DNA from 3 places in the Peribacillus sp. TE19612 genome. Region 3 is predicted to be linked to each of the others. Evidence: riboswitches for the same ligand, from Rfam matches in the RefSeq annotation. Region 3 holds a riboswitch; each other region holds the start of a gene.
What was found. A riboswitch is a leader RNA that binds a small molecule or an ion and turns the genes downstream of it on or off. The one in region 3 is predicted to bind lysine.
Positions count from the first base shown of each region.

Region 1: another riboswitch for lysine. It lies ahead of ACZ9AO_RS15325 (amino acid permease); the one in region 3 lies ahead of ACZ9AO_RS03780 (aspartate kinase).
Region 2: another riboswitch for lysine. It lies ahead of dapA (4-hydroxy-tetrahydrodipicolinate synthase); the one in region 3 lies ahead of ACZ9AO_RS03780 (aspartate kinase).

Region 1 covers NZ_JBWCCL010000008.1:80,572-90,621, forward strand. Annotated here, with positions in the region: gene ACZ9AO_RS15315 (Ger(x)C family spore germination protein) at 1-754, shown strand, start outside; gene ACZ9AO_RS15320 (glycoside hydrolase family 13 protein) at 840-2,519, shown strand; gene ACZ9AO_RS15325 (amino acid permease) at 2,569-4,020, opposite strand; lysine riboswitch at 4,117-4,301, opposite strand; gene ACZ9AO_RS15330 (LacI family DNA-binding transcriptional regulator) at 4,559-5,521, opposite strand; gene ACZ9AO_RS15335 (metal ABC transporter solute-binding protein, Zn/Mn family) at 6,152-7,075, shown strand; gene ACZ9AO_RS15340 (metal ABC transporter ATP-binding protein) at 7,088-7,843, shown strand; gene ACZ9AO_RS15345 (metal ABC transporter permease) at 7,854-8,777, shown strand; gene ACZ9AO_RS15350 (metal ABC transporter permease) at 8,774-9,655, shown strand; gene ACZ9AO_RS15355 (FtsW/RodA/SpoVE family cell cycle protein) at 9,803-10,050, shown strand, end outside.
Region 2 covers NZ_JBWCCL010000018.1:13,479-23,528, forward strand. Annotated here, with positions in the region: gene ACZ9AO_RS23455 (VOC family protein) at 74-511, opposite strand; gene ACZ9AO_RS23460 (DinB family protein) at 1,114-1,647, opposite strand; gene ACZ9AO_RS23465 (sigma-70 family RNA polymerase sigma factor) at 1,957-2,499, shown strand; gene ACZ9AO_RS23470 (PadR family transcriptional regulator) at 2,489-2,908, shown strand; partial or broken gene ACZ9AO_RS23475 (FtsW/RodA/SpoVE family cell cycle protein) at 2,905-4,178, shown strand; gene ACZ9AO_RS23480 (phosphotransferase) at 4,534-5,325, opposite strand; gene ACZ9AO_RS23485 (hypothetical protein) at 5,573-5,752, opposite strand; lysine riboswitch at 6,585-6,763, shown strand; gene dapA (4-hydroxy-tetrahydrodipicolinate synthase) at 6,898-7,794, shown strand; gene ACZ9AO_RS23495 (D-2-hydroxyacid dehydrogenase) at 7,923-8,885, shown strand; partial or broken gene ACZ9AO_RS23500 (VOC family protein) at 9,059-9,466, opposite strand; gene ACZ9AO_RS23505 (carbon-nitrogen hydrolase family protein) at 9,824-10,050, opposite strand, start outside.
Region 3 covers NZ_JBWCCL010000002.1:90,658-100,707, reverse strand. Annotated here, with positions in the region: gene ACZ9AO_RS03805 (acyl-CoA thioesterase) at 1-399, opposite strand, end outside; gene sdhB (succinate dehydrogenase iron-sulfur subunit) at 666-1,439, opposite strand; gene sdhA (succinate dehydrogenase flavoprotein subunit) at 1,457-3,208, opposite strand; gene ACZ9AO_RS03790 (succinate dehydrogenase cytochrome b558 subunit) at 3,279-3,887, opposite strand; gene ACZ9AO_RS03785 (YslB family protein) at 4,271-4,744, shown strand; gene ACZ9AO_RS03780 (aspartate kinase) at 4,808-6,040, opposite strand; lysine riboswitch at 6,130-6,306, opposite strand; gene uvrC (excinuclease ABC subunit UvrC) at 6,368-8,140, opposite strand; gene trxA (thioredoxin) at 8,244-8,558, opposite strand; gene ACZ9AO_RS03765 (electron transfer flavoprotein subunit alpha/FixB family protein) at 8,765-9,742, opposite strand; gene ACZ9AO_RS03760 (electron transfer flavoprotein subunit beta/FixA family protein) at 9,812-10,050, opposite strand, start outside.

The sequences.
Region 1 (10,050 bases), on a different contig from region 3:
TGTCGATACATATAGGCGTGACCCAATGGTGGGAAGGGATTTGTATTTAGCGGTCGTTCATGGCAAAGCGGAGGATGTAGTTAAAATGGAGCCGAAGTTGATTAAAACTCCAGGGGTTCAAGTGAAGGAGCTGATCGAACAGAATATAAGGACTAATTTGCCTGATGTAGATCTTCACAGGTATTTATATGCGTGTCATGGTAAAGGGATCGATCCGGTCTTGCCCTTATTGGAAACAACAGGAGACCAAATACGGGTAAGGGGGATCGCCTTGTTTAAAACGGATCGCTATATTGGGAAATATATACCTTATGAAGACGGCTTTTTATATAAGGTCCTTAGTGAAAATTTTAAGCTGGGGAGTTATGAAATTAAATGGAAGGAAAATGACTTTACCGAAATCAATAACGTGGAGTCACGTGTCCATTATCATATTTCGAATGCCAATCAAGACCCAAAGGTCAGGATTGAAGTGAAAATGAAAGCGAGTCTGCTAGAGGTCCAAGGCTACGACTTGGGCAAAGCGGTCGACCTGAATAAAATAGAGGCCAGGGCCGAGCAGGTCATTGGCAAAAAATTAAATGAGATGGTAACCATGTTTCAGGAGAACCATATAGATCCGCTTGCACTCGGTGATCATGCTAAAAGTAAAACAAGAAATTTTGATCAAAAACATTGGGAGGAGGCATATCCCGATATTCCAATTGAGGTCGATCTGGATATTGAAATGATTCAAACGGGAATAGCTGAATAAAAGTAGAATATTCTGGAGTTTCCCCCTTTATAATAGGGTATTGGTGTAAAGATTGTGTCAATGCGGCTAAAAAAGGGGGAAAAGCATGGACAAAGCATGGTGGAAAGAGGCAGTTGTGTATCAAGTGTATCCAAGGAGTTTTATGGATAGTGATGGCGATGGTATTGGTGATATAAACGGGATTTTGATGAAGCTAGATTATTTACAAGAGCTAGGTGTGAACGTGATATGGCTATCCCCAGTTTATCAATCTCCCAATGATGACAATGGGTACGATATCAGTGATTATAAAGCAATCATGACTGAATTCGGGACCATGGCCGATTTCGATAGGTTGTTAAAGGCCGTTCATGAACGTGGAATGAAGATCATGATGGACCTGGTGGTCAATCATTCTTCAGATGAACATCCATGGTTCGAGGAATCCAGATCCTCAAAAGACAATCCGAAACGTGATTACTATATTTGGAAACCTGGCAGGAATGGGAAAGAGCCAAATAATTGGGAGTCGATTTTTAAAGGTTCAGCATGGGAATATGATGAAGCAACCGATGAATATTATTTACATTTATTCAGCAGGAAACAACCGGATTTAAACTGGGAGAACCCTAAGCTCCGTGAAGAAGTTTACAGCATCATGACTTGGTGGCTGGATAAGGGTGTCGATGGCTTCCGGATGGATGTCATCAACTTCCTTTCAAAAGATCAAAGCTATTCAGATGGAGCCGTTCATCATGAGAAGCAGTATGGTGATGGAAGCCCCTTTTTCCTGAATGGACCGCGCATACATGAGTTTCTGCAGGAAATCAATCAACGGGCACTTTCTGGACATGACGTGATTACGGTTGGGGAAATGCCAGGCGTCACGCCGGAGGAAGCGCAATTGTTCACAGGTAAAGATCGTGGTGAGCTACATATGGTCTTTCAATTCGAACATATGGATTTGGGGAGGGGACCAGAAGGGAAATGGAGTAACGATAAATGGAAGCTAACCGATTTAAAGCGAATCCTCTCTAAGTGGCAGACTGGTTTGGAGGGGGATGGCTGGAACAGTTTATACTGGAACAACCATGATCAGCCCCGGGTTGTCTCAAGGTTTGGTAATGATGGAAAGTATCGTATTGAAAGCGCAAAGATGCTTGCCGCTTGTCTTCATATGCTGCAAGGTACACCTTATATATATCAAGGGGAAGAGCTGGGAATGACCAATGTTGCATTTGAAAGCATCGATGAATACCGGGATATAGAAACATTGAATTCATATGACGAACTCGTCCATTCTCATGGCTGGTCAAAAGAGCGGATGATGTCAGCCATCCACGCCCACAGCCGGGATAATGCGAGGACACCTATTCAGTGGAATGACTCCCGGAACGCAGGATTCACGAAAGGGACCCCTTGGATTAAGGTTAATCCCAATTTTCCCGAGATTAATGCAGAAAAGGCTTACAATGATCCGAATTCCATTTTTCACTTTTATAAAAAGCTTATCCAACTGCGCAAGGAACATGATATCGTCGTTTATGGCCGTTTTGAACTGCTGTTGCCGGATGATGAACGAATATTTGCCTACACGAGATCGTTTGAGGAAGAACAGCTGTTGGTGCTATGCAACTTTAAAGAAGAGCAGGCCTCTTATACTTTGCCTGAAGAGCTGCATGCATATTCTGCCACAAAGCTGATCGGCAATTATGATCAGGAGGAAGAAGGAGTCTCCAGCAAACCCCTGCAACCATATGAATGCCGTGTTTATCATTTGAAATGAAAAAAGGACCTGTTCTTCTCCGGTTAGGGAAGAACAGGTCCTTTGCGTATTATTTTGATTTAAGGTCACATTCCTCAAGCGGAATGATTTTTGTTTTATGCTTAATTTTATAGCCGAACCATAGGACGAAAAATAGAATCAAGCCAATGTAGGAAACGAACATTGAATTCCAGTCGATCCCATCGCTGCTGAAAGCCTGATAGCCTTGTCCGATGATAATGATAATACAAAGGACAAGTGCGAATATAGGTCCGAATGGGAAGCCTTTTGCCCGGAATGGTAAAGCATTCATATCAAGGCCTTGAGCTGCGTAAGCTTTGCGGAACCGATAATGGGCAATCGCAATCCCTACCCAGGTGACGAATCCTGCCATGCCGGAAGCGTTCAATAACCAGATATAAACGACGCCATCCCCGAAAAATGAAGCTAAGAATGCAACGCAGCCAACTAAAGAAGTCACGATAAGTGCATTCACGGGCACTCCTCTTTTATCTAACTTACCTAGGAATTTCGGTGCTTTCCCATCACGTGCCAAGTCCCATAGCATACGCGTTGAAGCGTACATGCCAGAGTTACCTGCAGAGAGTACGGATGATAAAATGATCGCGTTCATGATGGATGCAGCAAATGCAAGGCCGGCACGTTCAAATACAAGCGTGAATGGACTTACGGCAACATCTTGACTCAATAAACGTGAATCCGTAAACGGAATGATCATTCCAATAACGAAAATTGCAAGGATATAGAACAAGAGGATGCGCCAGAAAACGGATCTGATTGCTTTAGGAATATTTTTTTCTGGGTCCTCACTTTCACCAGCAGTCACTCCAAGCAATTCCGTTCCTTGGAATGAAAAGCCAGCAGCCATGAATACGCCTAGAATCGTGAAGAACCCTCCGTTAAAGGGACCTTCGCCCATTGTGAAATTGGAAAAACCAATTGGGTCATTCCCACCCATGATTCCGAGAATGATCAGAACACCCGTAATCAAGAAAATGACGACTGTCACGACCTTGATCATGGCAAACCAGAATTCTGTTTCCCCGAAACCTTTAACTGACATGTAATTGATAAGAAACATAGTGATTAACGCAATGGCACTCCAGATAAATGAAGGGCTATCCGGGAACCAGAACTTCATAATTAAGACAACGGCAGCCAATTCGGCGGCAATAGTGATTGCCCAGTTATACCAGTAGTTCCAACCAATCGCAAAACCGAAAGACGGATCGACGAATTTGGATGCATAGACACGGAACGAACCGGCCACTGGCATGAAAGCCGCCATTTCTGCAAGACTTGTCATTAAGTAATAAACCATGATGCCGATGACCGCGTATGCCACCAAGGCACCGCCGGGACCGGCTGAATGAATGGCACCGCCACTTGCTAAAAATAAACCTGTTCCAATCGTTCCGCCTAATGAAATCATCATTAAATGACGCGCTTTCAGGCTCCTTTTCAGTTCAGTAGGGCTTGTTGGTGATTGTGAATTTGACAATTGATGTTACACTCCTTTTTATTGGAAGGGAACGAAAAATAAAAAAACAGCAGTCGAAAAAGATCGACGGCTGTTTATAATAAACCCGTTTATCCTTCCGAAGATAGCTCCCCACGCTTTTTGAAAAAACGTGACAGTGGTGTTCCTGTTCGGTAACACCGCCAGCAAGAATATACATGGAATATACCCTAACTTCGGCAACTTATCCTTTCAAACGGAGTCTTTAATTTTCCAGAATCTCGTCCGCTTTACTTTTATAAGCTGCAGCCTCTAACTCATCGGTAAATGAGGAAGTATTCAATTTTCTAAAATCGTTGGCGTCAGTTTGTAGGTGACGTCGGACGATTTTACTCATGAAATTCATGCAATCGCGAATAGATTGCTAGTAATTGAGTAAACTTTACTATATCAAAATTATAAAATAACTTCTGGGATATCGCAATGATTATTTTATGTGGTTATTTTTTCCTAGTTAATGAATGATGGCAGGAAGGAAGAATCAAGTGACGATATACTAAAATATAGCACATCCTGATAACTAAACGGTTTTCCGTTTTATTAGGGCATAGTCCAGTTTTACATGTTTGACCTCTTCAGGATTCTCAAAGAGATCCACTGCCATTTTCCCGATCCATTCCAGCGGTAAGGAAATGGTCGTGATGTCGAGCATTTCGCCAAGGCTATCATTATTGAAGCCGAGAATGGCCACATCTTCCGGTATCCTTATACCCGATTTCTTAGCGGTAAGAATGAAGCCCGCCGCCGTGTCATCATTCGTGATGATGATGGCTTCAGGTTTATCCATCATCGAATTCCATTCCTGAAACAATTGTTCACCGTCTTTGATGTGATAACTGCCTTCAAACAGCCATGCTTTATTGTTTATCAGTTGATGTTTACTCATGATATCGTTAAAGGCCTTTGTACGATGGGAACTGTTTCTGCTCTTTTTACGGCCAAGGCTGTATCCGATTTTCTTATATCCTTTAGCAATCACGTACTCAAGGGCACAGGAGAAAGCTGCATAATGATCAATGCTGATGGATGAGAATTCAGCCTGGGCGGTATCTTCACATAAAATAATCGGTCCGTATTTTTGATAATCCAAGAGGATTTTCATTTCCGAAATCCTTGAACAAACGATAATGCCATCGAGCTGCTTCATTTGCAGCATATTAAAAGCCTGGATCTCTTTCTCCCTGTCATAATTTGTTTGAAAGATGACGATATGACAGCCAATTGCATTTGCCTGTTTTGTGATTCCGTTAACGATTGCCCCGTAATATGGGTGATTGTTGAATGGGATGATGACGCCGATAAGGTTGGTTTTCCCTTTTGATAGATGAATGGCGTTGATGTTTCTCGTATAATTCAAACGATTGATTGCTTCTAAGACGCTCTTTCTTTTATCGGGGCTTACATATGGATGATCATTCAATACACGAGACACTGTTGAGACAGATACACCAGCACATTGAGCTATTTTTTTAATATTTGTCATGGTATCACCGTTTTTCTTTTTTTATATTGTACAGTATGAAACCCATTTCAGGGCAAGGGAACAGTGTGGGACTGCTGAAGATTTCTTCAAATAAGGTCTTGTTATGGTATTGGTTTCATCCTTTAAGATTGGTCTAAGTCTTAGAGGAGGAGGAAATCATGATGTTCCAAACTTTAATCACCCTGTTTGTGCTTTGCGGAATCGAATTGGGATTTGCGTACTTGGCCATTTCCTTGAAACAGGAGAAATGAGTGGCAATGCCCGTCAAGAAGTCCGCGGCTTTATGCGTGGAAACCGCGTTTACTCGTGAATTTCACGTCGTCCAGAAATAGCTCCCCTAGTTATGTTCACCAGTAAAACTCCACAATATAAATATAATTTCATCATACGGAATGACTGACTGTCAGGAAGCTGCTAGTGGGGCTTCCTGACAGTTTTTGCTGTGTGTAAAAGTCATTTGCCTTTTTGAAATGTTTAAAAATAGTTGCACTTTTTTTGTATATTTGTGTATAGTATAAAATAAGTTGTGTAGAGGAAACTTTTTAGCATTTACGACAATGTAAAAAAATTTACACTTAGTTTTGCACATGGCAAACTATTTTAGAAAGATGAAAAAGGGAGGGAATATGGATGGGTTTTCTTAAATCTATTGGAGGCGTGCTTGCTGCATTGCTGGTTTTAACGGGGTGCGGCAATGATACGGCCGAAAGCGATAATGGCAATGGCAAGCTGGATGTCGTTACAACAACGGGAATGATTGGAGATTTGGTTGAGAATATCGGCGGTAAACATGTCGAGGTCACAAGTTTAATGGGACCGGGAGTCGACCCCCATCTATATAAAGCGACGCAGGGTGATGTGAAGACACTGGATTCGGCTGATATGATTTTTTATAACGGATTGCATCTTGAAGGGAAAATGACGGATATATTTGAAATGATGAGCAAGGATAAACCGACGATTGCCGTAACGGAAGACTTCAAGGAGAACCAACTTCGCAAAGTGGGTGAAAAGGAGCATGATCCCCACGTATGGTTTGATGTAAAGCTTTGGATCGTTGCGGCGGAGGCAGTTAAGAAAGAATTGATTGCCAAGGACCCGGATCATGAAGCGGAGTATCGTGAAAATTATGAGGAATACGTTCTGCAATTGGAGGAACTTGATAAGTATGTCCATGAGGAAATCAATAAAGTACCTGAAGACCAACGGGTGCTCGTTACAGCACATGATGCTTTTGGGTACTACGGGGAGTCATATGGCCTGGACGTAAGAGGGCTCCAAGGGATCAATACATTATCGGAATATGGATCAAAAGATGTGACGGATATGCGGAACTATCTTGTGGAGAACAAAATAAAAGCGATTTTCATAGAGTCAAGCGTACCGAGGAAGGCTATCGAGGCTGTCATTCAAGGAGCAGGTAAGCAGGGCCACAAAGTGGAAATCGGCGGTGAATTGTTCTCGGATGCCATGGGTGAAAGAGGGACGGAAGAAGGAACGTATATCGGAATGGTCCGTCATAATACGGACACCATCGTCCGTGCTTTGAAATAGGGGGGAGAAACTATGAATCAAGCAGCTTTGAAGGTCGAGAATTTAACGATTGCTTATCATAAGAAGCCAGTTGTCGAAGATGTCTCATTTGAGGTGCCGGAAGGGAATTTAATCGGTATCATAGGCCCCAATGGAGCAGGGAAGTCCACTTTGATAAAGGGGATACTCGAATTGATCCCAAAAATATCGGGGCACATCACGATAAAGGGCTCTACTTATAAATCGATGAGGAAGAGTATCGGCTATGTACCACAGCGGGAGTCAGTGGATTGGGATTTTCCGACCAACGCACTTGATGTCGTGATGATGGGCAGATATGGTCATCTCGGATGGCTGAGGCGACCAGGGAAGTCCGAAAGGCAGAAGGGGATGGAGTGCCTGGAGAAGGTGGGGATGGCTGAATACGCAAACCGCCAGATCAGCCAGCTATCAGGCGGACAGCAGCAACGGATATTCCTGGCCCGTGCATTGGCACAGGAAGCGGATATTTATTTTATGGATGAACCGTTCGTAGGGGTGGATGCCGCAACAGAGAAAGCGATCATACAATTGCTGATGGAATTGAAGGAAAAAGGCAAAACCGTTCTGGTTGTGCACCATGACCTATCCACCGTGAAGGAATATTTCGACTGGACGATGTTATTGAATAAGAAGGTGATGAAAATAGGTCCGACAGATGAAGTGTTCATTCCCGAATACCTACAGGCAACATATGGAGGCCGCCTAGCGATACTATCAGACACAAAGTCCGGCCTTTTATTAAAATGAGGTGTACACGATGAATATAATGGACATTATCACCGATCCAAATACAAGGTGGATATTGCTTGGCACGATGTTCCTCGGATTAAGCAGCGGGGTCATCGGCAGCTTTGCCTACCTCAGAAAGCAGTCTTTGCTTGGCGACACGCTCGCACATGCAGCGTTACCCGGTATCTGTGTCGCCTTCATGTTAACTGGAGTGAAATCCACTTCCTACTTTTTGATAGGTGCCGCCCTGGCTGGCTTAGTCGCTGTCTTCTTGATCAGTGTGCTTACGAGATACAGTAAGATCAAGCAGGATGCGGCCTTGGGAATCGTCTTATCCTCTTTCTTTGGTTTCGGAATTGTGATGCTTACGCAAATCCAGCAGAGCGAGTATGGGAACCAGAGTGGATTGGATACCTTTTTATTCGGACAGACGGCGTCAATGGTCATGTCCGATGTATATATGATGATGACGGTTTCCTTTATTCTCATTTTCACTTGTACCGTATTTTTTAAAGAATTCAAATTACTGTCCTTTGATCCCGGGTTTGCTAAGGGAATGGGATTGCCGGTTGTTTTTCTGGATTATTTCATCATGATGCTGATCGTGGCAGCTGTAGTGATCGGTATCCAGGCTGTAGGCGTCGTATTGATGGCATCTTTACTGATAACACCTGCGGTATCCGCGAGATATTGGACGGAGCGCCTGCATATCATGGTCATCCTGTCTGGTATATTCGGAATGTTGAGCGGTGTGTCTGGAACGTTGATCAGTACATCTGTCAATGATTTGCCGACAGGACCGTTAATTGTCTTATCCGCGACGGTATGGTTTTTCTTTTCCATGCTTTTTGCACCTAAACGCGGAGTGCTTTCATCTATATGGAGAAGGGTTTCGACGAAAAAGAAATATTCTCTCGAAAAGGATAGAAGGAAAGGGAGCCACTCATCATGAATGATTTTTGGATTATCTTAGTCGGAGCATTAGTGGCGGGTTCTTGCAGTGTATTAGGGTGTTTTTTGATAGTCAGGAAAATGACGTTGATTGGGGATGCAATCAGTCATTCCGTTTTGCCGGGAATCGTATTGGCATTTTTAATAACCGGAACCCGTGATTCGGTTCCAATGCTGATCGGGGCTGCAGCGCTCGGCTTGCTTACCGTATTCTTGATCCAGCTTTTCCAATCGTCGGGCGTTCAATCCGACGCTGCGATCGGGATTGTATTCACTTCCCTTTTTGCAACGGGGATCGTACTTGTGAGCTTGTACACGCAACAAATAGATTTTGACCTGGAACATGTCCTTTATGGGGAAATAGCCTATACTCCGTGGAACACGATGACAATCGCGGGAATCGAGGCTGGACCAAAAGCTGTTTGGATAGTCGGCAGTTGTTTTATCCTGAACCTCATACTGATTTTCCTTTTCTTCAAACAGTTTAAACTCGTTTCTTTTGATCCAGCACTTGCTGCCGCGATGGGAATTCCTGTACTGTTCTTTCATTACTTATTGATGAGCCTCATTTCACTGACAACTGTTGCTTCTTTTGATAGTGTAGGTTCCATTTTAGTAGTTGGGATGCTCATCATACCTGCGGCAACGGCCTATCTGCTGTCAGACCGTTTAAGCCGCATGATATTGGTCAGTATTGGGGTCGGGGTGCTAAGTTCCGTCATCGGCTACTATTCAGCCACCATTTTGGATGCCTCGATATCAGGTTGCATGGTGGGTTCGGCCGCCATATTATTCGGATTGGCCTTTCTCTTTTCCCCGGGCAATGGATTGGTCAGCCTATTGCTGAAACGGAGAAAATCAAAGGAATCACATGCATAGCTCTCCATGCCTGCAGGCTTCATGGAAATAACTCCATGAGGCCTGTAAACTATTCTTCGATATAGTTGTGATTTTATTTGTTTAAAGTATAATGAATAAGTGTATTTATAGATGTATCGCAGGAGCCTTTTTAAGGGAGAGTTTAGTATGGAAGAACAAAATAAATTTTCATCTCGAATAGATTTTTCTTTGGTCACAATATTGCTGTTATTATGCGTTGGAAGTTGCCTGGCAATCTATAGTGCCCAAACGACTGGACAGTACGCTGAAAACTTCTTAATAAAACAAATTTTTTGGTATATAGTGGGAATTGGAATCGTATTAGGGTTCATCACACTGGATTCGGACCAGTTGAAAAAAATCTCTTGGTACGCTTATGGTTTCGGATTATTTTT
Region 2 (10,050 bases), on a different contig from region 3:
AGTTTGGCATCTGTTCGTTTTTTACCATTTATGCATGATTTCATAAGCACAACAACCATTAATTACCCTTAATTTATTTGATTTGCTCCGCCAACTCTAAAATAATTCCCTCTGGTCCACGACAGTAGCATAACTTATAACTATCTTCATATTGTTGTATCTCACTAAAGATTTCCGTACCTTTCTTTTTCAATTTGGCAACAAGGGCTTCAATATCTTCAACAGCAAATGCAATATGCCGGATGCCTAGGGTATTTGCAAAAGGTTGCTGACTATCTTTTTCATCTGACGGCGAATAAAATTTAATTAGCTCTATCCATGCCTGGCCGTCTGGCTTCCCCAATCCTACACATGCTACTTTAACGTCATTAAGCCCACTCATCTTATCCATCAAATCTCCTTCCATTTCCCATTCCCCTTGCACTTCAAGTCCAAAATCGAGAAAAAACTCTTTAGCAGCAGAGAGATCATTTACTATTACACCTACATGATCTATTCTGTGAATCTTCATATTTCATACCTCCTTTGTTCCTGTTATTTTGCAATATCCGTATTCTTACATTCTAATTCTCGAAAAACAGAAAATATCCTTCTTGTTGAAGAAAGGCAAAGAGCACTCTTAACTATCCTGCCCCGTTAGCCATCCATGAAGCGCAAAATTCAGCGCTTCACCACAGAGAATGAAAATTGGTCTCTATGTCGATAATGTTTTAATGGCTGGCGAAGAAGGTCGTTGAACTATGGTGCCTTTGAGCCCATCCGTTAGTCTGACTCCGGCGACCACGGTGTACCACCGACTGTCGCGCCCTTTATGGGTAGCACTCATGGGAGATTAATCCTTTTTTGGTCGTCGCGTTAGCCTCTACTTAATATGCTTTGATTGGAGGTTTTTGTTTAACGATTGACCAAACTCAATCTGATTACTCATAAGGCTCAGCCTTTTTTTAAAAAGCGTTTTTACTGGGTCTATTTTGTTGTGGTTTTTTTCTGGATTTTGAGCTTTTTTATTTTTCATGGGAGTTCTATAACGTTAAGGAAAATTCCAATATTAAAAAGCCCAATTTCTCAGCATTAAAATTGAGAAATTGGGCTTTTTTCGTTACTCTTACTTACTTACTTACTTACTTTTAAAAGAAACTGATCGATACGTTCTTTTTGCCGTAAGTGGTGCCGGAAATGCATTTCGATTAGCTGAAAATATTCCTCTGCATTCAAATATCCCATTCTCCGGTGCTGAACTTTCTGGCTGGCCGGAATGTCAGAGAGCTTTCTTTCTATCTCTTGCATTTTCTCAACGATTTGGAGCAGTCCTTCCTTTACTTCTTCTATGCCTGTAGGATTTGGCGGTGTGAAATCCGGTGTATCCGGACCTTTTAACCTGATTGGAGGAAACGTCCCTTCTTTGAAAACCGATTCGCCTATTTCTGTTTTTTCACCGCCATCGGAAGTAGTGCCATTAACACATTGCTCAATGGCTTTCAAATGAAGATGAAGGGTACTCTTTATTAAATGATTGTACATTTGTCCTAATGACCATTCATCCTCAGAAGGCTTTCTCGTAAACTCATCCAGCGAATATTTACTTATCTCTTCAATATAGTATGCAGACACCTGTTCGAATCGCTTCAATACCTCTTTTGTATCCAATAGATCTCCCGCTTTCTTTATAATTATTCTTTCTCCTTAATGTTATTAACTTCGACTCACTTACAAATAACCCCTTCTCTCCTATTCAAGAAAGTAGTGATTTCGGTTTATCATGTTTATAAACGGTTTAACTTTTCTGATTGGATTTTGTCAGGGAAGGATATATTCTACTATTCCTGTTCTGATTCTTAAAATGTTTTCAAGATTTTCAGTTGTACTCCATAGTAACAAAGGGATAATTTTTAAAAAAAGAAAACCTTCATATAAGTACTATCGTCTATATATCTAGGGAAGGAAGTGTGAACTGTTTTGGAGGAGTTTGTGTTGAAATGGTCTCAAATGAAAGATGACGAATCCTTACTTGATGAAATGATGTCCCTTTATGGCCAGGATATTCTGCAATTGGTCTATTCCTATGTAAAAGATGCAGTTGTTGCAGAGGACCTGACACAGGAGATTTTCATCAAATGCTATAAGGCTCTGCCCACGTATAACCAACAATCAAATATAAGGACGTGGCTTTGGAGAATTGCTATTAACCATTGTAAGGATTATAGGAAAAGCTGGTACTTCCGAAAAGTTTCAACTGCGGAAGAAGAGCAGGAATGGACTTCTTCCGATAATGTGGAAGAAGAGGTCATTCAGCAGGATGAAGACAGGCAGCTTGCTGTTGCAGTTATGGAGCTGCCTATCCAGTATCGCGAGCTTATTTATCTCCATTATTTTCAGGAAATGAAGCTCAAGGAAATTTCTGAAATTACCGGAGTCAAACTTGGAACGGTGAAGACCAGGATGCGCCAGGCGAAAAGAAGGTTAAAAACCTATTGGGAGGAATCCACCGATGGAAGATAAATTAGCGCGTTTGAAATCGGCTATGAAAAAGCATACATTTCGTGATTTAAAATTCACGGAAAACCATAGACACTCCATCCATACTGCTATAGAAAAGCAGGATGTGAGTAGGGAAGACATTTTGATTGGTATTTTCAGATCATTAGATGATGAGAAAAGTGGCTATCAGATTAACGAATCTCTTTACCAGAAAGGCATCCGGAAATTTGAAAATAACGAAGGCTCCTTATATGCTGTCTTGCATGAGCTTGAGAAGGAAGGCTGGATCCAGTCTTTTTGGGAAACGGAAGAAAGAAAGCTCTATTCCTTGGATGAACGTGCGAAAAAGTGGCTAAAGAAAAAGGAATCTAAAAGTGATTCCGCCTCTGCTCGTTGGCGGACAGCGTTTGAAGGAGGAGGAACCGATTGAGAAGCAATCATTTTTTAGATGAGGTTTCGTCATATATCCGATCAAAAGAAGCAAAAAAATATATAGAAGCTGAATTAAAGGCCCATTTGCATCAAGCTAAAACTGAACTGGTCAAAAAAGGATATACAGAAGATGAAGCAGAGGAACTGGCTGTCCGAAAAATGGGAAGTCCCGCTGACATTGGACAGAAGATGGACAAGCTGCACAGGCCGAAGATTGATTGGAAGCTAATGAGCATGTTTCTATTCATGTCAGCTGCGGGTCTGTTTTTGTTTTGGTTCTTATTTAAGAATGGTAATTCCTTTTCCGTGCTGAAGCAGGTATATTCTGTCACAGGAAGTGTCATTTTGGCCTGTGTCCTTCTTTTTTTCGATTATCGGAAACTTCAGAGATGGGGCTGGGCTTTCTTTACGATAGGATGTCTGATTCTTGTTCAGTTCCATTATTCCAATGTTTTAGTGAACGGCAGTCCTCGTATTAATATTATGGGTTTATTTTCGGTCGATTCTATTGTGGTTCTGCCGCTTTTACTGCTTGCCTGGGCCGGAATGCTGCAATCAAAAAAGATGAATGTTTATTTGGCTGCCATTTTATACATTTGTTCCGCCTTTTTGTTTATGGTTACAGTCAACTTGCAGGCGGTGGCGCTTTATTCATTGATGGTCGCTGTCATGGTCTGGAAGAGCGGACTAAATAAAAGGAAAATCCTTATCACTGCAGCGGTCCTGCTTACTACATGTGTTTCACTTCTGCTTATATCCTTGAAAAATATAAGAGCCTATCAATTTGAGAGACTTTTTGCCTTCGTTACGCCTGAAAAATTCAGTGAGACATCGGGGTATATATATTTGAAACTAGAAAGGCTAATTGAGGATGCCGGATGGTTCGGCCATTTTGGTTCCCTTGGAGCATTTGATTTTTCTAATGAAATGATGACGGATTTCATCTTTGTAACCATTACCTATACGCTTGGCTGGGCCGGGGCATTGCTCATTGGTCTGCTGTTTTTATGGATGATCTGGCGAATTTCCCTTATATTCCAAACGGTGAAAGACCCATTTGGGAAAATGCTTGTTTCTGGAAGTTTTGCCATATTCACCCACAGGTAACTGTCAGTATCGGAATGTCTCTCGGCTTGTTACCAATAATAAGCGTATCCCTGCCATTTATGAGTTATGGTGCTTTATCAGCGATGATCAACGCCTTCTTGTTTGGTCTGGTTTTAAGTATGTATCGCCAAAAAGATATGATACGGATGAAGAAAATATGAGAATATGGTTCTGTAGCTCGTACTCTCTTTTCTGAAGAAACCAGGAAAGGGCAAAGGGCATGAAGTTTTCAAAGATGCGATGAATCATGAGGATAATTATCAGGTGAAAAATCCCCTAAGAGTTGAATATATAGGTGCTGATAGATGCCCAGGAAATCCATTTATAAAAATAAAGAACTAATTAAAATCCATGTATAGTTTTGAAATCAAGATTGACCAAAATCCTCATGAAACAACATATTAACGTAAATAAAAAGAATCCATTTTGAAAAAAGTTTGATCGAAATGGATTCTTTTCTTGTGATTAAAACCCTTATTGAAGTAAAGCACCCGTTAATTCAACAAAAATCCACCCTTACATCCAATCCTTTCCATGTTTCCTAATGAAGTTAATATCGTTTTGATAATGTTCAAGATGCCCTTCCTCTATCATCTTTTGAAAAGCATTGTCCCCTTCACTGGCTTTTCTTGTAATTGTTTTACATAACCCTTCTAATCGCAGCAATACCATTTCCAAATAGTCTGCTTCTATTCCCTCACCGTAAGATTCAAGAAACAATCTGACTCTTTGTTTTATACGGGTGCCATGCTGTAATGAATGGTAATAAACTTTCTCACCTGCTTCAGAAAGATGAAATCTGCTTAAGGGAACGCAAGTATAAAGTGTGTAAGCTATGTCCCAAAGTCTTGGACCAGGTCCAGCAACATCAAAATCAATAATACCCATTGGTTTTTTATGGTTAAAAATAATGTTGTACATCGCAAAATCATTATGGCATAGCACCTCAGGTTGTTGGGGGGTGTTATCTATCGGTTGCCAGCTGTCATCAAATGAAAAATCACTGACAGAATCATGATAAAGACGGAGCATTTTCGCTATTTCCATTAAGACATCATCTGACCACATGTATTCCTTTAAAGGATAATTACCAGCTTCTCCTTCAATAAATGATAATATTTCTCTTCCTTTTTCATCAATACCTAAAAACTTTGGTGCATAACTGAAACCTTTATTCTCCAAATGCTTTAATAGCTTATGAATCTTGGGACTATCAGGCTTTAATTCCCGTCGCACAGTATCTCCTGAACGATAAACTTCAGAAACATTCCCTCCTGTTAGCATTTCTTCATTTTCAAGGTTTGACATCTATGGATCCCTCCCTAATATGACTTTCTATAACACGTAAAACAATTCCTGTTTGTAACTGCCTTATAGACAGTTACGATTCACGAAACATTACTTAGAAATATTCATGGACGGATACGATAAAGGCAGGGAATTTAGTAAATTTGTACAAGCATGTTTTGTTTTATCTCATATATATAGTAGAAAAAGGAGTGATATTTATGAATTTAAGTAATGATTTTTTATGCCGTCATAATCCATTCTGCGGTCATAATTCATCCAGCCATGATAAATCATCCTGCTGTGATAAGTCATTCTGCTGTGATAAGTCATCTTGCTGTGATAAGTCATCCTGCTGTGATAAGTCATCCTGCTGTGATAAGTCATCCTGCTGTGATAAGTCATCCTGCTGTGATAAGTCATCCTGCTGTGATAAAGCAAAGGACAAAGGGCATAAACAAAAAAGATTTTCGCCAATCGGACAAGCATGTCAGACCCGACAACAAATAAGTGAGTTTTTAAGAAATTCTACCATAGGTTCAATCATTGGATTCACTACAACCGCTGAACCATTTAAACCTATATTTGTAGAGTTGCGCAGTTTTGATTCTGTTACCGGACAAGTGATAGTTACTGACAGAGCAATGGGTAATTTCACTATTAGCCTTTCATCTATTTGTTCCGTTAAAACTATTTGTCCCGCTACAACGCAACCGATGTTTAATGCTTAAGACTTTATAGAGGATTGGGAAAAAATTAAAAACTCCCCTAAGGGAGACGGGGGGCAGGAAGTTCTGAATGACTCCTTCATATTCTTCTCTATTCAGCAGGATAAAAAAGACAATTAATTGAATAATTAATTGTCTACAGTTTTTTTACGGTTTTGTATACTTTGAATGTTGCCTCCAGGCGCTCGCTTTCCCCGGGGGGTCCGGGTGTGCGCCTTCGGGGTCTCTCCCCTGGACACACTTTTCCCGCAGGAGTCTCGCACACCTGCTCCCCATTTAACGACCAGTAGTTTCGTTTAGCAAACTCAATTAAGCCTTTATCACCAAGTTCGCCACCTCGAAGCTTCAATGGCAAATCTTTCAGGAATCCAGCCTATGGATTCCCACTATCATTCGGATTCCTTGAATAAAAGGATTTCTCTAGGGTTTTCCTTGATACAAAAGCCAGTCCACAAGAAAAGATTACATATAAAACAAATTGTCCTTGCAACAGAATGGATTCCCTGTTATATTACAATCAATTAAATATTTTCTTACTTCAATTTTTTTTGAAGTGAGGATAGAGGAGCAAAGACCATTAGTACACATTTTGAGGAGAATGAGATCCTATGACTATTGTGGAAAGGGGAATTTGCCGAAGCGGAAAGAATCTCATGTTCTTGAAGCTGGTTCTGCTATTGAATAAATACAGGACTGTCATATAGGAAACTATATGGAGGGCTATCTTATGCGCGGAAACATTTTCTTGGTAAATATTGTTTCTAATGCAGCAGCGAATCCTCGTTGTTGCTTTTTTGCGTTTACCCCTGAATGGCCCTAACCACCTCTGAATATTTTTAAAAATTATACAAAAGGGTGTGAAGTTATGAATTTTGGCCAAGTTTTAACCGCAATGGTTACCCCGTTCAATCATAATGATGAGGTTGATTTTAATGCTACGAGAACTTTAGTAAACTATTTAATTGCTAATGGTTCTGATGGATTAGTAATAGCTGGTACAACTGGAGAGTCCCCTACATTAACTCAAGAAGAGAAAGTGGATTTATTCAAATTTGTTGTGGAAATTGTTGATGGAAGAGTTCCAGTCATAGCAGGAACCGGCTCAAATAACACGAGAGCTTCTATCAGCTTAACAAGGCAAGCGGAGGCAGCAGGAGTCGACGGAATCATGCTCGTTACCCCATACTATAACAAGCCGGCTCAAGAAGGATTATTTCAGCACTTTAGCGCTATTGCCCATTCCACTTCATTACCGGTAATGCTTTATAATATTCCAGGTCGAAGTGTTGTAAACATGTCAGTGGAGACGATTGTTAGCCTCTCAAAAATCAACAATATCGTGGCAGTAAAAGAAGCAAGTGGTGACTTGGATGCCATGGCACAAATCATAAGCAAAACAACTAGTGACTTTACTTTATACAGCGGCGATGATGGGTTAACATTACCGGTTTTAGCCATCGGTGGAGCAGGCATCGTTTCGGTTTCTTCACACATAATTGGTAATGAAATGCAAGAAATGATCAATAGCTTTAAAAATGGTGATGTCCATGGTGCTGCCGCTACACATCGTACACTTCTTCCAATCATGAAAGCATTATTTGCTGCACCAAGCCCGGCACCAGTAAAATCAGCATTAAATATGCGGGGGTTAAATGTTGGAGGCGTCCGGTTACCATTGGTCCCTTTAAACGATGAAGAAAAAAGAGCACTGCAAACAGCTCTACAGCCTGGTAACGCAGAAGCCATTTTATTAAATAAATAAAACTAATGATTCTGGAGAAATTTTAAAAAGCAGTGCATACTCGAAAGACATGCACTGTTTTTTTATCCATGTACGGCTCAGGTGGAAGAATTTATACTATATATAAAGAATCAATAAGGAGAGAGCCAATGGGGGGTACACACAAACCAAACATTCTTGTATTTAGTCCTATTCAGACAGAGGTCGATGCTTATGCTGATCGTATCCGCAATAGTGGGTTTATATCGGTGAAGACAGCGAAAACTTTGGAGGAAGCAGAAAAATATTTACCAGGCACTGAAGTTATCTTGGGGTGGAATTTCCCTACACAATTACTATGTAAACCAATAGCCTCATCTGTTCGCTGGTTTCAATCAATTGGAGCAGGGGTCAATGATTTGATTGCAGACAATTCGATACCTCAAAACATTACAATAACTCGAATTATTGACCAATTCGGTGCTTACATTTCTGAATACGTATTTTTGTTTCTCTTGGACATAGTGAAAGACGGTCCTCGGATGAAACAATCGCAATTGGAGCGGAGGTGGGATCCTTTCATTTCTGAAACCCTAAAAGGGAAAACAATCGGGATCGCTGGACTTGGATCGATTGGCGCTGAACTTGTTCGTAAAGCCCAAGCATTTGATATGAATGTACATGGGTTAAGCTTTAGTGGAAAACAAGCAACACTTGTGGATCTCCACTTTACTCCAGATCAATGGGGTGAATTTGTAAAAGATCTGGATTATTTGGTCCTGACGCTTCCTTTAACGGATTCCACTTATCATATCATTAACCAGGACCTACTTTTAGCGATGAAACCCAACGCTTACCTTATCAACGTTGGCCGTGGAGCATTGATAGATGAAGGGGATTTACTATCTGTCATGCGGAAAGGACATCTTCAGGGAGCAGTCCTTGATGTATTTGAGACAGAACCGTTGCCAAAAGAACATGCCTTCCGGTCCATGCCCAATGTGTTTATCACTTCCCACCTGTCAGGGCCAAGTACGATTAACGAAGTGAGCAACTTTTTCATAGAAAATTTAAGGCGATTTTCAAGTGAACAACCTTTAAGTGGAATGGTAGATCGGAATCGAGGGTATTAAACCCTTAAATAATTTTTGAAACAGCCGCATTTTTCAACGGAGGAATGCGGCTTACATTTATTTAGCTTTATATTCCTTTTACAAATCAAAAAGTCCCTCACAAGAGATACTTTTTTTCGGGAGATAACGCAAGGGTACCATCCATTTATTATCTTCTTATGTATAGTTCCATAAGATGAATCCAGAACATCCAAATAGTGCTGATTGTACATAATGCCTAGGATATTCCCAAAGGGATCAACCACGGAAGCAGTAATGAACCCCTGACCGCGAACTGTGGGTGCCTCGTGTTCTTTCGCTCCCATAGACAGCAGCTTCTCGAAAGTTGCTGTCACATCGTCGACGTGCCAGTACACGACGGCACCCCCGGCCGCTCCGGTCGACGAACCACCGGGCGCGTAGCGGCTATCGATTAGGCCCAGCTCGTGCTGGTAGTCCCCGAGGCGAAACTCGGCATATCCCGGGCGTTCGAAGTATGGGTCGGTACCCAGCAGCTCTGCGTACCACTTCTTTGCCGCCACTAGATCATCCGCCCAAAAACTGACGGTGGTGAGTCCTCTTAATGTCTTTGTTTCGCTCATAATCGATTTCCTCCTCAATGTTGAGTAAGTAACTATACTTCAATATTTAGGGTCACCGGGTGATTTCCTAGTTGCAGTTCCGATAGCTATTGTAAACGTCTAATGCTGACAACAGTATGTCAGTGTAAGTGAATATTTCATCAAAAGTGGTTTGAACATTTATTCCTTTGATTAACTTCGATTTACCTACGAATAAACCCTTCTCTTTTTCAAGAAAATGTCCCAATTGTTGAACAAAGTCCAAACGGCACTGTTGGACTAACCTGCCTCTAGCAATAAGAAAAAGCTGCCTTAATGACAGCTCCGTTTCTTCACTAGCGCACCCTTTCTTTCAACAAGAGTTCATGTATGTTCTCATTATATGTAATCGATGTCGAAATGAGGGGATAGTAATTCCATGCTTTGTAAATCCCATTCAAAGGTAAGTATGGCTGATTGTTTTGATTTATGAGTCAGGAGGGGTACACCATTTTTTATGATCATGCTTTCTGCATCCCAAAAACGGACCGTTTCGTCTTCGCCGGTACGATTACAGACTATCACGGGCAGCCCTGTTTCTAGTGACCTTTGTTCCCATTCTCCCT
Region 3 (10,050 bases):
CCCAGTGGCCTTGGATACTTGCACAATCGTCCCCCTGCCCGTTAAACAAATTGAACCATCTTGTTTAGTCCCCATATAGTGTAGGTCCACTGAAGAATTTCCGATATGGTCAGCTTTCACATGGATTGTCAATTGATCATTGAAAAACATCTGCTTAAGGTAATCACACTGTAAATTGGCAACAACCGGCATCTCACCGCATTCAGCCGAGGTCCAATCCTTCATGAACCCCATACTGTTGAAATACTCAATCCGAGCTTCCTCAAAATAAGTAAAAGGAATCGTGTTATTCAAGTGCCCAAACATATCAGTTTCCGAAAAGCGGATCTTAATCTCATGTTTAAAAGAAAAATCATTGATCCACTCCGTAATATTATCGATATATGATATTTTGCCCAACTTGTGCACACCCTTTCTGAATTGAATGACTATTCACTCATTTTATAAGAAAACAACGATTATGAAAAGGATTTTCTATTGAAAGCAGGGTAAATTATCAAGCTCACTTCACAAATCCTTCACAGTTGGCCTGGTGCCGGATTTACACTTCAACCCCAGTTATCAATCGTTTATGATTCTCTCGATTCCCAACCAAGTCTGCGTATGTAAAACAAGGACAAAAAAAGAACCCATATCATAAGATACAGGTTCTTTCTTGTTCATTATTAAACTTCATCACTGCCGAAGAAGTTACGGAATTGTTGGATCGTAGTATCACGGTTCAACGCTGCAATCGAAGTCGTTAATGGAATGCCTTTAGGGCAAGACTGCACGCAGTTTTGTGAGTTACCGCAGTTTGCAAGTCCTCCATCACCCATGATCGTATTTAAACGTTCAGCTTTGTTCATTGCACCAGTTGGATGTGCGTTGAATAAACGAACTTGTGATAATGGTTGTGGCCCCATGAAGTCTGAATTGCTGTTTACGTTCGGACAAGCTTCCAAACAAACACCGCAAGTCATACATTTAGATAACTCGTAAGCCCATTGACGTTTCTTTTCTGGCATACGCGGTCCTGGTCCAAGGTTGTACGTTCCATCGATTGGAATCCATGCTTTTACCTTTTTCAATGAGTCGAACATACGGCTGCGATCGACCTGCAGGTCACGAACAACAGGGAATGTACGCATTGGTGCTAGACGAACCGGCTGCTCCAATTGATCGATAAGAGCTGTACATGATTGTCTTGGTTTACCATTGATAACCATTGAACAAGCACCACATACCTCTTCAAGACAGTTCATGTCCCATGCGATTGCTGTAGTGTGCTTGCCTTGTACCGTTACTGGATTACGACGAATTTCCATTAGGGCGGAAATTACGTTCATATTCGGACGGTACGCTAATTCGAATTCCTCATCATAAGGAGCTGAATCCGGTGTATCTTGACGAGTGATTATAAAACGGACTGTTTTAGTCTCAGATTTAGTTTCAACCATTTTTTTGCTCCCCCTCTTTAGTGTTTCGTAGTGTAGTCACGTTTACGCGGTGCGATCAGTGATACATCTATGTCTTCATAATGGAATTCAGGTGCTTGATCCAAGCCTTTGAATGTTGCCATAGTAGTTTTCATGAATTCCTCATCATTACGTTCTGGGAAATCAGGTTTGTAATGCGCTCCGCGGCTTTCGTCACGGTTTAATGCACCAATTGTGATTACACGAGCCAATTGCATCATGTTTTGCAGCTGTCTAGTGAATGCAGCTCCTTGGTTACTCCATTTAGCCGTGTCATTGATGTTAATTTTCTTGTAACGTTCCATCAGCTCAAGAATCTTGTTATCCGTTTCTTTCAGCTTGTCATTGTAACGAACTACAGTAACATGCTGTGTCATCCACTCACCAAGTTCTTTGTGAAGGACGTACGCATTTTCGTTACCATCAAGAGACATGACTTCATTCCATTTCTCTTGTTCTTGTTTTTCGTACCCTTCATACAATGAAGAAGGAATGGATTCTGAAGTTTTAGCAAGGCCTTCAATATATTTAACGGCGTTCGGTCCAGCGACTGAACCACCATAGATTGCAGAAAGAAGTGAGTTGGCACCAAGACGGTTACCGCCATGTTGTGAATAATCGCACTCACCTGCAGCGAATAAACCTTTGATGTTAGTCATTTGGTCATAATCAACCCAAAGTCCGCCCATAGAATAGTGAACGGCAGGGAAAATTTTCATTGGAACTTTACGAGGATCTTCACCCATGAATTTCTCGTAGATTTCAATGATTCCGCCAAGTTTAATATCAAGTAATTTAGGATCTTTATGTGATAGATCCAGGTAAACCATGTTTTCACCATTAATGCCAAGCTTCATGTTCATACATACGTCGAAGATTTCACGAGTCGCGATATCACGAGGTACTAGATTACCATAAGCAGGGTATTTTTCTTCAAGGAAATACCAAGGTTTCCCGTCTTTATATGTCCAGATACGTCCACCTTCACCACGAGCGGATTCACTCATTAGACGAAGTTTGTCATCGCCAGGGATTGCTGTCGGGTGAATTTGAATGAACTCACCATTAGCATAATTAACACCTTGCTGATAAACGATGGAAGCTGCTGAGCCTGTATTGATCATTGAGTTCGTTGATTTACCGAAAATGATTCCAGGGCCGCCGCTCGCCATGATGACTGCGTCTCCAGGGAATGATTTGATTTCCATTGAAGTCAGGTTTTGTGCTACGATACCGCGTGCTGTTTGCTCATCATCGATAACAGCTCCAAGGAATTCCCAGCCTTCATATTTCGTTACAAGGCCTTCAACTTCATAACGGCGAACCTGCTCGTCCAATGCGTAAAGTAATTGCTGACCAGTTGTTGCACCAGCGAATGCTGTACGGCTATGTTGAGTACCACCGAAACGACGGAAATCAAGAAGACCTTCCGGAGTACGGTTGAACATAACACCCATACGGTCAAACATATGAATGATCGATGGTGCTGCTTCGCACATCGCTTTAACCGGCGGTTGGTTAGCCAAGAAATCTCCGCCATAAACTGTATCGTCGAAGTGGATATATGGAGAATCCCCTTCACCTTTTGTATTTACTGCCCCGTTTATTCCGCCTTGGGCACAAACTGAGTGAGAGCGTTTAACAGGCACTAAAGAAAATAAATCAACCTGTTGTCCCAGCTCTGCTGCTTTGATCGTAGCCATTAATCCAGCTAGACCTCCACCAACGATAACTATTTTACCTTTACCCAATTCTGTCACTCCCTTATTTCCATTAGCCAAGCTATGTTTTTCCTAATTCTTATAAATGAACTCTATCTTCTTATACGAATGCGAAAATTGCGCTGATTCCGATATAAGAAAGAAGAACGAAAACGATCAATGTAAAGTAAGTCATGATTCTTTGCGATCTTGGTGAAACTGTAAGACCCCAGCTCACAGCAAATGACCATAATCCATTAGCAAAGTGGAAGATTGCCGAGATAATACCAACAATATAGAACACAATCATGAATGGACTAGAGAAAATCTCTGCCATCATGTCAAAGTTAACTTCAGCACCCATAGCTGCTTGAATTCTAGTTGCCCATATATGCCAAACAAGGAAAATCAACGTTATGATTCCAGTTAGGCGTTGCAGCATGAACATCCAGTTACGGAAGAAACTAAATCTGCCTAAATTGTTTTTTGCTGTAAAGGCAATATAAATTCCGTACACAGCATGGAAAATGAGCGGTAGATAGATGACGACCCACTCTACCAAAATCTTCACGGGCGTATACTCAATTAAATGAACTGCCCCATTAAAAGTTTCTTCTCCTTTTGTTGCCATAAAGTTTACCGATAAATGAAAAATTAGGAATAGACCAATTGGAATTACTCCTAGAAGTGAATGAAGCCTGCGATTCCCAAACTCACGATTTTTTGCCACTAAGTGCCCCCCCTTAATTTGTGAAAAATCATGCAAAGATAAACTGGTGGCTCCCTTTTATCTCCGCGTGAAAATACAGTATAGAGTCAAAAAACTCCTCTATACTTCCTTTACAATTATGTGACATGTCCATTTTACTCCTGACTTCAATGTGCGTCAAGAAAACGGATACAAGAAATCTCTTTTTCAGAATAGATTTTATTGGATTATATTGGGTATTTTTTGTTTGTCAAGATGATATTTTGAAGAAATTTCTAATTTAACTATTAATATCCCGGTATAATTTCTCATTTTTTTCCAATTGCGATTTAAATAAATAAAAAACAGTATAATTTGCAAAAGAAATACGTTTATAATAGATTTACAGAAAGAGGCGATAAATTATGAAAAAAAATATTGCTGCTGCGATAGAAGAAGAGATTCAAACTGAAGAAATTCAAACAACTGAAGAATTCCAAGTTCCAGCTTTCGGATACGAATTAATCAGAGAAGTTCTATTGAACGATATTCTCGGAAAAGACTCTAATCAAATCCTCTATTGGGCAGGTAAACAATTAGCAAGAAAATTCCCATTGAATGGCGATCAGGAAGTGATTGAATTTTTCCAAAGCGCTGGATGGGGCAATCTGGAAATCTTGAAATATACGAAACACGAGATGGAATTATCCCTGACAGGTGAAATAATCAGCCGCCGTTTGGATTTACACCCTGATTGTCACTTCCAACTTGAAGCCGGTTTCCTTGCCGAGCAGTTTACACTGCAAAAAAAATTCCTCAGCGAATCAACGGAAGAAATCAAACGCCGCGCAAAAAAAGTGATATTCACCATCCAATGGGATCCCAGAGATCCAATCTAATGAGCCCTGAAAACAGACTTACCCTTTTTACCGGAAGTCTGTTTTTTATTGGACTCCTGACACTTAAGCTAGCACATTTGCATGCTGACCAAGTTTAAATGCTTCATGAAGGGATTCAACCGCCTTCACCATTTCCTTTTCATTGACGACGGTCGAAACTTTAATTTCCGATGTGCTGACCATTTTCACCTGGATGCCTGTATTGGCCATCACTTCAAACATTTCGGCAGCCACTCCCGGATTGGATACCATACCAGAACCGACGATGGAAACTTTGGCCAATCCGCTCTCCGTTTCGACTCGGTCGAACCCCAATTGTTCTTTATTATTTTCCAGCACGATCAAGGCCGCTTCCGTATCTTCACTTTTTGTGGAAAAAGATAGATTCGTCGTATCCTCGGCAGTCATGCTTTGAATGATGATGTCCACATTGATCCGGTTTTTCGCAAGTGTGGTGAAGATCGTGGATAAAGCACCAAGTGATTGGGGCAAACCATATATTGTGACTCTCGTAATACTGTCTTCAAAAGCAATGCCGCGTACAATTAAGTTTTCTTCCATAGTTGCTTCCTCCTCTATGATCGTACCTGATTCTCTCTCCATGCTTGAACGTACTTCAAGCGGAATTTGATAATTTTTTGCATATTCGACAGCCCTTGGGTGAAGGACGCCCGCCCCCAGGTTGGCAAGTTCCAGCATTTCATCGTAAGAAATGGATTGGAGTTTTCGCGCGCCTTTTATGTAGCGTGGGTCCGTTGTGAAAACACCCGTTACATCCGTATAAATATCGCATCTATCCGCATTCAGCGCTGCAGCGATGGCAACTGCCGTCGTATCGGAACCGCCTCGCCCTAAGGTAGTGATTTCCCCATTTGCATCGTTACCCTGGAAACCGGCTACGACCACTATTTTCTTCTCCTGAAGCTGAGCTTGGATCCTCGTGGCATCGATGTTTAAAATCCGGGCATTCCCATGAACGGATTCCGTTTGCATGCCAGCCTGCCAGCCAGTATACGAAATGGCTTCATGTCCTTCTTCAATCAATGCCATCGTTAACAGGGAAATCGTTACCTGTTCCCCAGTCGTCAAAAGCATATCCATTTCCCTCTTGCTCGGGGATCCGGAAATATCACGCGCCATGGAAACCAATTGGTCCGTTGTTTTCCCCATAGCTGAAACAACGACGACAACCTCATTTCCATTCTCCGCTTCCTCGATTACCCGATTGGCAACATTTTTGATTTTTTCTACGCTACCGACGGATGTTCCGCCGAATTTTTGAACGATTAATGCCATCCTCATGCACCCTCTCTACTTTTTAGGCAATAAAAAAAGCAATGAGAAATATCTCATTGCTGTGGTCACATATCCTAATACTGTAATCACAGTGAGATAGCTCTCCAGGGTATAAACCCTGACAATCCGCCATTTCTTAAATGTCGGACCAGGAGGACAAGGTATGAGTCTTGTCTTCCTTCGGCGGCGTCCCCTTTCAAAACCTTTCATGGAAGCTCATACTTCTCCAGGTTTTTACTCTTGAATTCCGCACCTCTATCAGCACTTTTAAGTTGTCTAGTTAAAAATTCCTTTTAATCATAGCATAGAGATTTATCGGTAGCAAGATTATTCTTGTAATTTTCTAACGATTCCCTCGGCTACCCCTTTTGGCATGCCAGCTTCCATGATTTCCTCGGCCGTCGCCTCTTTGATTTTCTTCAATGATCCAAAATGCCTTAATAATTGCTTCCTTCGCTTTTCCCCGACTCCTGGAATATCATCAAGCTGGGAGTGAACCGCATTTTTCCCGCGTAGCTGGCGATGAAACGTAATCGCGAACCGATGCACTTCATCCTGAATTCTTTGCAATAGGTAAAATTCCTGGCTCCTTGAATCAAGAGGTACAAGTTCAAGCGGATTTCCGATCATCAATTGCGAGGTTCTATGCTTTTCATCCTTAATGAGGCCTGAAAGTGGAATATCCAAGCCTAATTCATTTTCCAGAATATCCCGTACTGCTTCGACATGTCCCTTTCCGCCATCAATGATGATCAAGTCCGGAAGCGGCAGCCCTTCTTTCAATACTCGTGAATATCTTCTTCTGACCACTTCACGCATCGATTCATAATCATCAGGTCCCTGGACCGTCTTGATCTTATATTTGCGGTACTCTCTTTTTTCCGGCTTCCCATCAATGAACACGACTAAAGCGGAAACGGGGTCACTTCCCTGGATATTGGAGTTATCAAAAGCTTCAATTCGATGCGGGGTGTAGATACCCAGTTGTTTCCCGAGGTTTTCCACCGCATTGATCGTTCTTTCTTCATCCCTTTCAATCAAAGAGAATTTTTCCTGAAGGGCGATGGAGGCATTTTTATTCGCCAATTTAAGCATGTCTTTTTTCGCTCCCCTTTTCGGGTGAATCGTTTTGACACCAAGCAGCCCTTCGGCCATTTCGGCATCCACAGATTCTGGCAGCAAGATTTCCTTTGGTTTAAAGTGGTTCGTAATCTCGTAAAACTGACCGAGGAATGTAAGAAGTTCCTGTTCCGGTTCATCGTAGACCGGAAAAAGCGAAACATCCCTTTCTATCAATTTACCCTGCCGGACAAAAAATACCTGAACGCACATCCAGCCTTTATCATAGGCAAAGCCAAATACATCCCTGTCGATGAAATCGGTCGTCATCATTTTCTGCTTTTCCATCGTAATATCGATGTGGGCAATCTTGTCACGGAACTCCTTGGCCCTCTCGAAATCGAGCTCTTCCGATGCCTCCAGCATTTTTTCAGTCAGTTCTTTTTTTATTTCAGTATGCCCGCCGTTCAAGAACCGGTTGATATCATCGACCATTTTTTTATATTCCTGTTCCTCTACATCATATACACATGGGGCAAGGCACTGGCCAAGGTGATAGTAGAGACAAACGCGATCCGGTAACGTATTGCATTTTCTTAGGGGATAGATGCGGTCGAGCAATTTTTTCGTTTCGTTAGCTGCAAATGCATTCGGATAAGGACCGAAATATTTCCCTTTGTCTTTTTTGACTTTTCGCGTAATGATTAGACGCGGGTGGCGTTCCGCAGTCAGCTTGATGAAAGGATACGTCTTATCATCCTTTAGCATGACATTATATTTTGGGTCATGTTTTTTGATTAAGTTCAACTCTAAAATAAGAGCCTCGATATTGGAAGAGGTGACGATGTATTCGAAATCCTCAATCTCGTTCACGAGTCGAAATGTTTTCCCATCATGAGATCCCGTAAAATAAGAACGGACACGATTTTTCAACACTTTCGCTTTGCCTACATATATGATCGTTCCCTGACGATCTTTCATTAAATAACAACCAGGTTGATCGGGAAGAAGGGCAAGTTTATTCTTTATTTGTTGATTCATGCATTCAGCCTCCTGTTCTCCCATTTTTACAATCATTATATATCAAGATAGCGAAAAAAGCTTCAAGTCCGCAGACTTGAAGCTTTTTTTAGCTAACTTACTATTACGCGTGTTTTGCAATAAGTTCAGCAAGTGCTTCTTTAGGTTGGAAACCAACAACCTTATCGACCACTTCACCGTCTTTAAGGACGATTAATGTCGGGATGCTCATCACACCGAATTTTCCAGCTGTTTCTTGGTTTTCATCTACATCCACTTTTACGATTTTTGCTGTATCGCCAATTTCAGTATCAAGCTCTTGAAGAACAGGAGCGATCATTTTACAAGGTCCACACCATGGAGCCCAAAAGTCTACAAGAACGACACCTTCGCTAGTATCTGTTGTGAAAGTTTGGTCAGTTGCATTTACAATAGCCATATATATTTCCTCCTCAAATTTACTCAAATAACTAAAAACAGTATACCACTGTGCTCAAATCGATGCTAATATTTTGCTTCAGTGGTAGGATGTCCAAAAAAAGAGTAATTATGCAGGCCAAAAACCCTCCCCATTAGCGCAAATAAAGGGGCAAGACATGTTTCGGCTTATGCCGAATGTCTTGCCCCTCATCTGTATTATTTCTATTACGCGTTAACTTTAAGTTTTTTGAATTCTTCCGTAAGTAATGGAACGACTTCGAAAAGATCTCCGACAATTCCATAATCAGCCACATTGAATATGTTAGCTTCCGGGTCTTTATTGATGGCAACGATAACCTTGGAGTTGGACATTCCCGCTAAATGCTGGATCGCACCGGAAATTCCGCACGCGATATAAAGGTCAGGTGTTACGACTTTACCCGTTTGCCCGATTTGTAATGAGTAATCGCAATAGTCTGCATCACATGCTCCTCGGGAAGCTCCTACCGCTCCGCCAAGAACCTGTGCCAGTTCCTTTAATGGTTCAAAACCATCTTCACTTTTCACGCCACGGCCACCCGCGATGATTACTTTCGCTTCTGAAAGGTCGACCCCTTCACTGGCTTTTCTAACAACATCCTTAATGATTGTCCGTAAGTCCTTAATATCCACACTTAATGTAGAAACATCACCAGAACGGGACTCATCTTTCGCTAATGGTTCGATATTGTTCGGACGGATTGTCGCGAAAATCACGCCAGCTGTAACAATTTTCTTTTCAAACGCTTTACCAGAATATATCGGGCGGGTGAAAACGATATTTCCGCCTTCTTCTTCAATGGATGTAACGTCGGAAATCAGTCCTGATTCAAGTTTTCCAGCCAATTTAGGGGCAAGGTCTTTTCCTAAGGCCGTATGTCCAAAGAAAATCCCTTCCGGCTTTTCCTGCTCGATGACGGCAAGCAAGCTTTGCGCATATCCATCTGAAGTATATTGTTTCAATTGATCATTTTCGACTGCAATAACCCGGTCTGCACCATACTGGATCAATTCATTACCGAAATTCTGAACACTGTCACCAACTAAAACACCAACGATTTCCCCGCCATCCGCAGCAAGCTTAGCCGCACCGATAGCTTCAAATGATACATTTCTTAGTGAACCATCACGAACTTCGCCCAATACAAGAAACTTTCTAGCCATTTATAAAAACCTCCTGTGCTCTATTTTTCTTTTTGTCGTGTGTTGTTGTTTTGAGAAGTACCGTTTCGATTAAATCACTTTTGCTTCACTGCGTAATAACTGAACAAGCTCGGTAACTTGAGCACTGATTTCCCCGTCCAAAACTTTTCCAGCTTCTTTTTTAGCAGGAAGGTAAATTTCAATCGTTTTTGTTTTGGCCTCAACATCGTCTTCTTCCAAATCCAGGTCATCCAATTCCAATTCTTCAAGCGGTTTTTTCTTTGCCTTCATGATTCCTGGCAATGAAGGATAACGTGGCTCATTTAGCC